One region of the Mesorhizobium sp. CA4 genome, then DNA from elsewhere that is predicted to be linked to it. Evidence: riboswitches for the same ligand, from Rfam matches in the RefSeq annotation. Region 1 holds a riboswitch; the other holds the start of a gene.
The links. Region 1 has a riboswitch for S-adenosylmethionine ahead of metX (homoserine O-acetyltransferase MetX). Riboswitches for the same ligand answer to the same signal wherever they lie in the genome.

Region 1 (3,405 bases):
GGGCGGGATGAGATCGGTGACGACTTCGAGGTCGACACGCTGGGCGCGATTGACGCTCATGGCTTCGCCTCCAGCATGGCGCATGATCCCCGCGCGAGAAGCTTGCAACTTTTTGCGTTCGCTGACCTTCGGTTCGGGGTCATGCGCTGAGCCCCCGGGCGCGGGCGGCGGAGGCGATGAAGCCGTTGATGGCCGCGAACAGCTCCGGCTCATCGAGCAGAAAAGCGTCGTGGCCGCGGTCGGTCTCGATCTCGACGAAGGAGACGGAAGCGCCCGCCGCGTTCAAGGCATGCACGATCGAGCGGCTCTCCTCGGTCGGAAACAGCCAGTCGCTGGTGAAGGAAACCAGGCAAAAGCGCGTCTTGGTTCCGGCGAAGGCGTCGGCGAGGCGCCCGCCGTGATCTGCGGCAAGGTCGAAATAGTCCATCGCGCGGGTCAGATAGAGGTAGGAATTGGCGTCGAAGCGGTCGACGAAGGTCATGCCCTGGTGGCGCAGATAGCTCTCGATCTGGAAATCGGCGTCGAAGCCGAAAGTCAGCGCCTCGCGGTCCTGCAAATTGCGGCCGAACTTGCGGTGGAGTGCTGCTTCCGAAAGATAGGTGATGTGGGCGGCCATACGCGCGACGGCGAGGCCCTTTTCCGGCCGCTGGCCGAAATCGAGATATTTGCCGCCATGCCAGTCGGGATCAGCCATGACGGCCTGCCGTCCGACCTCATGGAAGGCGATGTTCTGCGAGGAATGGCGGGCGCCGGTGGCGATCGGCAGGGCGCAGAACACGCGCTCCGGATAGCTTGCGGCCCATTCCAGCACCTGCATGCCGCCCATCGAGCCGCCAAGCACGCAAAACAGCTTTTCGATGCCGAAATGATCGATGAGCATCGCCTGCGCGCGCACCATGTCGCGGATGGTGATGATCGGCAGGTCGAGCCCGTAGGGCTTGCCAGTCGCCGGATTGGTCGAGGCCGGGCCGGTCGAGCCGAGGCAGCCGCCGACGACGTTGGAGCAGATGACGAAGAAACGGTTGGTGTCGATGATCTTGCCAGGGCCGATCAGCACCTCCCACCAGCCCGGCTTGCCGGTCACCGGATTGGTGTTGGCGACGTGCTGGTCGCCGGTCAGCGCATGGCAGACGAGGATGGCATTGGAGCGCGCGTCGTTGAGCGTGCCGTAAGTCTGGTAGGCGATCTGGAAAGGCGAGAGCAGCGTGCCGGCGTCGAGCTTCAGCGGCTTATCCGGGCCGAACTGCAGCACCGGGCTCGACGGATGGTCGACCTCGTCCTTGGTTCTTGCAGCGCGCTGAGCGGCCATGTCCGTCCTCATCCTGTGGCCGCACCGGTTTCGTCCCGACGCGGTGTCCGGCCGGCGGCGGACAACAAAAAACCGGCATTGCCGTCGCAAAGCCGGTTACAGGTTGCAAACGGCCCTTTAGCGAGTTGTTTAACGTGGCTGCAAGCCGACCGGCCAAATCACCACGGAAGTCTGGCAGACCTTCTAGGACCAGCGCCGCGCTTCGTCAACGGGTAGCCTCTCTCGCAGGCGCCGGCACTCGACATTCCTGCCTGTGGCCTGTATTTCCGCTGCGGCCTTGGAGGCCTTCTCGACGGATTTGTGACATGAAGCAGGATCAGCCCCGTCCGACGCCCCGCGCGGGCATCATGGACATCGAGGCCTATGTGCCGGGAAAAAGCACCGCGCCGGCCGGCGTGACGAAAGTCTACAAGCTGTCGTCGAACGAAAACCCGCTCGGGCCCTCGCCGAAGGCGATCGAGGCCGCGCGCGAGGTGGCGGCGAAGCTCGACGTCTATCCCGACGGCACCGCCCGCCGGCTGCGCGAGGCGATCGCCGAAGTGCATGGGCTGAACCCGGCCAACATCATTTGCTCCAACGGCTCCGACGAGATCCTTGGCCTGCTGGCGCAGACCTATCTCGCGCCGGGTGACGAAGCCATGTTCACCGAACACGCGTTCATGGTCTACAAGATCTACATCCAGGCGGCAGGCGCCAAGCCGGTGGCGGTGAAGGAGACCGACGAGCGCGCCGACATCGATGCGATCCTTGCCGCGGTGACCCCGGCGACGCGGATCGTGTTCCTCGCCAATCCCAACAATCCGACAGGCACCTATGTGCCGTTCCAGGAGGTGCGCCGGCTGCACGCGGCATTGCCGAAGAACGTGCTCCTGGTGCTCGACGCGGCCTATGCCGAATATGTGCGGCGCAACGACTACGAGGCCGGCATCGAGCTGGCGGGCAGCTCCGAAAACGTGGTGATGACCCGCACCTTCTCCAAGCTCGGCCTCGGCGGCGCGCGTATCGGCTGGATGTATGGGCCGGCGCATATCGTCGATGCGATCAACCGCGTGCGCGGCCCCTTCAACGTCAACGCGACCGCGATCGAGGCGGGCATCGCCGCGATCCGCGACCGTGCCCATATCGAACGCAGCGTGGCGCATAATGAGAAATGGCTGGCCTGGCTCAGCGCTGAGCTGACCGGGGTTGGCCTGCGTGTCACGCCCAGCGTCGGCAATTTCGTGCTGATCCATTTTCCCGACAGCAAGAGACATTCGGCGGCGGCCGCGGACGATTATCTGAGCGCGCGCGGCTATATCCTGCGCCGCGTCACCGGCTACGGCTTCCCCAACGCGCTGCGCATGAGCGTCGGCACCGAGGAAGCCAATCGCGGCGTTATCGATGCGCTGAAGACCTTCCTGAAAAGCTAGAACACTATGGCATCACCGATGTTCGAGAAAATAGCGCTGGTCGGCATCGGCCTTATCGGCTCGTCGCTTGCCCGCGTCGTCCGCCGCGAGGGTCTGGCGCGCCATATCGCCATCGCGACGCGCAGCGCTTCGACGCTGAAGCGCGCCGAGGAGCTTGGCCTTGGCGATTCCTACAGCACGGATGCTCGCGAAGCCGTGCGCGACGCTGATCTCGTCATCGTCTCGGTTCCGGTCGGCTCGTCCGGCGAGGTGGCGGCCGAGATCGCGCCGGCGCTGAAGAAGGGCGCCATCCTCACCGATGTCGGCTCGACCAAGGCCTCGGTGATCGCGCAGATCGAGCCGCATGTGCCGGAAGGCGTGCACTTCATCCCCGGACATCCGCTGGCAGGCACGGAAAAGTCCGGGCCCGATGCCGGCTTTGCCGATCTCTTCGAGAATCGCTGGTGCATCTTCACGCCGCTGCCGGGCACCGATCCCGCCGCGCTCGAGACGCTTTCGGAATTCTGGCGGCGCTGCGGCTCCAACATCGATACGATGGACCCGCAGCATCACGACATGACGCTCGCGATCGTGTCGCATCTGCCGCATATCATCGCCTACAACATCGTCGGCACGGCGGACGATCTGGAAGCGGTGACCAAGAGCGAAGTCATCAAATATTCCGCCTCCGGTTTCCGCGACTTCACT
Region 2 (3,405 bases), on a different contig from region 1:
ACCGAACTCAGCGGCGCTCACCGCGCTGCCCTGAAATGCTTGGAAAGCTTCAGGCCCTGCGCCTGATAGTTCGAGCCGAGATCGGTGCCGTAAAGCGCCTGCGGGCGCTTCAGCATATGCTCGTAGACTAGGCGGCCGACGATCTGGCCGTGATCGAGGATAAAAGGCACCTCGTGGCTGCGCACTTCGAGCACCGCGCGGCTGCCGCTGCCGCCGGCGGCGGAATGGCCGAAGCCCGGATCGAAGAAGCCGGCATAGTGGACGCGGAACTCGCCGACCAGCGGATCGAACGGCGTCATCTCGGCAGCGTAGAGCGGCGGTACATGCACTGCTTCGCGTGAGACCAGGATGTAGAATTCGTCGGGATCGAGCACCAGTTCGCCGGCGCCGCTCTTGTAGATCGGCTCCCAGAAATCGACGACATCCTGGGCGGCGCGCTTGTCGACGTCGACCAGGCCGGTGTGGTGCTTGCCGCGATAACCGACGAGACCGTCCTTGTCGCCGTCGAGATCGATCGACAGCGCGATGCCGCCGCCGGAAATATTGGGAGGCTCGGTGGCGACCAGCATCTCGGCGCGGTGAAGGTCGCGCAGCTCACTCTCCGACAGCACCGCATTGCCGGTGCGGAAGCGTATCTGCGAAAGGCGCGAGCCGGCGCGCACGACGATCGGGAAGGTGCGCGGGCTGACCTCGAGATAGAGTGGCCCGTGATAGCCGGCGGCGATCTTGTCGAACTCGTGGCCGCGATCGGTCATCACCCGGGTGAAAATGTCGAGACGCCCGGTCGAGCTCTTCGGATTGGCCGAGGCCGACACGTTCGAAGGCAGCGCCAGGCTTTCGAGCAGCGGCACGATGTAGACGCAGCCTGTTTCCAGCACCGCCCCCTCGGCGAGGCCGATCTCATGCAGCTTCAACCGGTCGAGCTTGTCGGCGACCAGATGATCAGGCCCCGGCAGAAAGGAAGCGCGCACGCGAAACGCCTTGTCGCCGAGCCTCAGATCAAGGCTGGCCGGCTGTATCTGGTCCGAGTCCAGCGCGCGCGGCGACTTCAGCGCGCCGGATTGAAACAGCGCCGCGATGTCCTGATCCGGAAGAATGCCTGTCTGCCGCAAAGGCTGGCTCCGTTCACAAGGCCGGGCGAGGATCTAAGCTGGCTCTTGCCGCCCGGCTGGTACAAACCTCTTAATGAAGCCGGCAATTGACGCAAGCACGGCGCGGGTCTAAAGGGTCGTTATCCCGTGGTGATTTGGCCGGTCGGCTTGCAGCCACGTTAAACAAGTCGCTAAAGGACCGTCGAGCCGCAAGGCTATATGGACCCGGTTGCGACTTCGCGGCCGGTTTTTTTGTGTCTGAAAGCAGGGCTATGAGCATCAAGAAGCGCAATTGGAAACCTCAGACGGCACTCGTGCATGGCGGAACGTTGCGTTCCGGCTTCGGCGAGACCTCCGAGGCGATGTATCTCACCCAAGGCTATGTCTATGAGACGGCGCAGGCTGCGGAGGCTCGCTTCAAGGGCGAGGAGCCGGGCTTCATCTATTCGCGCTACGCCAACCCGACCGTCGACATGTTCGAAAAGCGCATGTGCGCTCTGGAAGACGCCGAGGATGCCCGCGCCACCGCCTCCGGCATGGCCGCCGTTTCCGCCGCGCTGCTGTGCAGCGTGAAGGCCGGCGACCACATCGTTGCGGCGCGGGCGCTGTTCGGTTCCTGTCGCTGGGTGGTCGAGACGCTGGCACCGCGCTACGGCATCCAGGCGACGCTGGTCGACGGCACCGACATCGCCAATTGGGAAAAAGCGGTAAGGCCGAACACCAAGCTGTTCTTCCTGGAAAGCCCTACCAATCCGACGCTGGAGGTGGTCGACATCGCCGCGGTCGCCAAGCTCGCCAATTCGATCGGGGCGCGGGTGATCGTCGACAATGTCTTCGCCACGCCGCTGCAGCAGAAGCCCTTGCTGCTCGGCGCCCATATCGTCGTCTATTCGGCGACCAAGCATATAGACGGCCAGGGCCGCTGCCTGGGCGGCGTCATTCTGTCGGACAAGAAGTGGATCGACGAGAACCTGCACGACTATTTCCGCCACACCGGCCCGAGCCTGTCGCCCTTCAACGCCTGGACGCTGCTCAAAGGCCTGGAGACGCTGCCGCTGCGCGTGCGCCAGCAGACGGAGAGCGCCGGCAAGATCGCCGATTTCCTGGCCGAGCGGCCGGAGATTGCCCGCGTCATCTACCCGGGCCGGGCGGATCACCCGCAGGCGGACGTCGTCAAGAAGCAGATGTCTGGCGGCTCGACGTTGATCTGCCTCGACGTCAAGGGCGGCAAGCAGGCGGCCTTCGCCTTCCAGAACGCGCTCGACATCGTGCTGATCTCGAACAATCTCGGCGACGCTAAGAGCCTGATCACCCATCCGGCGACGACGACGCACAAGAACCTCAGCGACGAGGCGCGCGCCGAGCTCGGCATCGGCCCCGGCACGCTCAGGCTCTCCGTCGGTCTGGAGGACACGGACGATCTGCTGGAAGACGTCGAACAGGCGCTCAAGGCGGCAAAATAGAAGGCTGAGACCGCCGCGGCCGGAGCCTCAGGCGAGCTCCTCCAGCTCGGTCATCGCCTTGGTGCGGATGGTCATGGCATTGCCGCGCCATTCGACGGCACCGCCGAACCAGGCGCGCGCCCAGATGGCGGGCAGCATGAAGTCGCGCACGATCATCGCGGTGATGCTGCGCGGCGACAGGTACCAACCCTTGGCGGAGGCCAGCAGGCACTCCGGCAGGTAGGCGACCGCCAGCACGCACAAGGCCGTTGTGGGCAGGCTGACGCCGGCGCCTGCCGCGGCAAGCAGCGCCAGCAGCAGCGGCATCGCCGCGCCGGTCAGAATCTCCGGCGCGAAGAACAGTGCGAATGTAACCCGCCGAAGCCGCGCCCAGCGCGTCTGGCGCGACCAGATCTCGGCGAGCTTGCGCTGGCCGAGCGGCTGCTCGAAAGGCGAGGCGACGAGATTGACGCGAAGGCCAAGCCCATTGACCAGCTTGGTGGCCGCCGCATCCTCGGCGATCTCGGCGGCCAAAGCCTGGATGCCGCCATTGGCGTCGAGCATCGGCTTGTTCCACAGCATGCTCTTGCCTTGGGCGAAGCCGAGGCCGAGCGCCTCGCCGGCATACTGCCAGCGCGCCTGCAGCGTGTTGAGGAAGGCGCACTCGACTTCCGCCCAAAAACCGTCCGGCCGCGAGCCGATCGGCGTCGAGCAGACGAGGCCGTTGTCCGGCCGCCATGCCGCCATCAGGTGCTGGACATAGTCCCGCGGCATCAGCACGTTGGAATCGGCGAGGATCACCCAATCGTGCCGCGCCGCCTGCCAGCCCTTGACGCAATTGTTGAGCTTGGGATTGGCGCTGGTGCGGTCAT

Region 2: it holds a riboswitch for S-adenosylmethionine, as region 1 does, so the genes downstream of both, LB528_RS08555 (O-succinylhomoserine sulfhydrylase) here and metX (homoserine O-acetyltransferase MetX) in region 1, are expected to answer to the same signal.

What each region holds. Positions count from the first base shown of each region.
Region 1 covers NZ_JAIUHK010000004.1:190,783-194,187, forward strand. Annotated here, with positions in the region: gene metW (methionine biosynthesis protein MetW) at 1-60, opposite strand, end outside; gene metX (homoserine O-acetyltransferase MetX) at 140-1,309, opposite strand; SAM riboswitch at 1,407-1,484, opposite strand; gene hisC (histidinol-phosphate transaminase) at 1,615-2,718, shown strand; gene LB528_RS05295 (prephenate/arogenate dehydrogenase family protein) at 2,725-3,405, shown strand, end outside.
Region 2 covers NZ_JAIUHK010000007.1:163,746-167,150, forward strand. Annotated here, with positions in the region: gene LB528_RS08550 (2'-deoxycytidine 5'-triphosphate deaminase) at 18-1,112, opposite strand; SAM riboswitch at 1,229-1,306, shown strand; gene LB528_RS08555 (O-succinylhomoserine sulfhydrylase) at 1,364-2,554, shown strand; gene LB528_RS08560 (ceramide glucosyltransferase) at 2,582-3,405, opposite strand, start outside.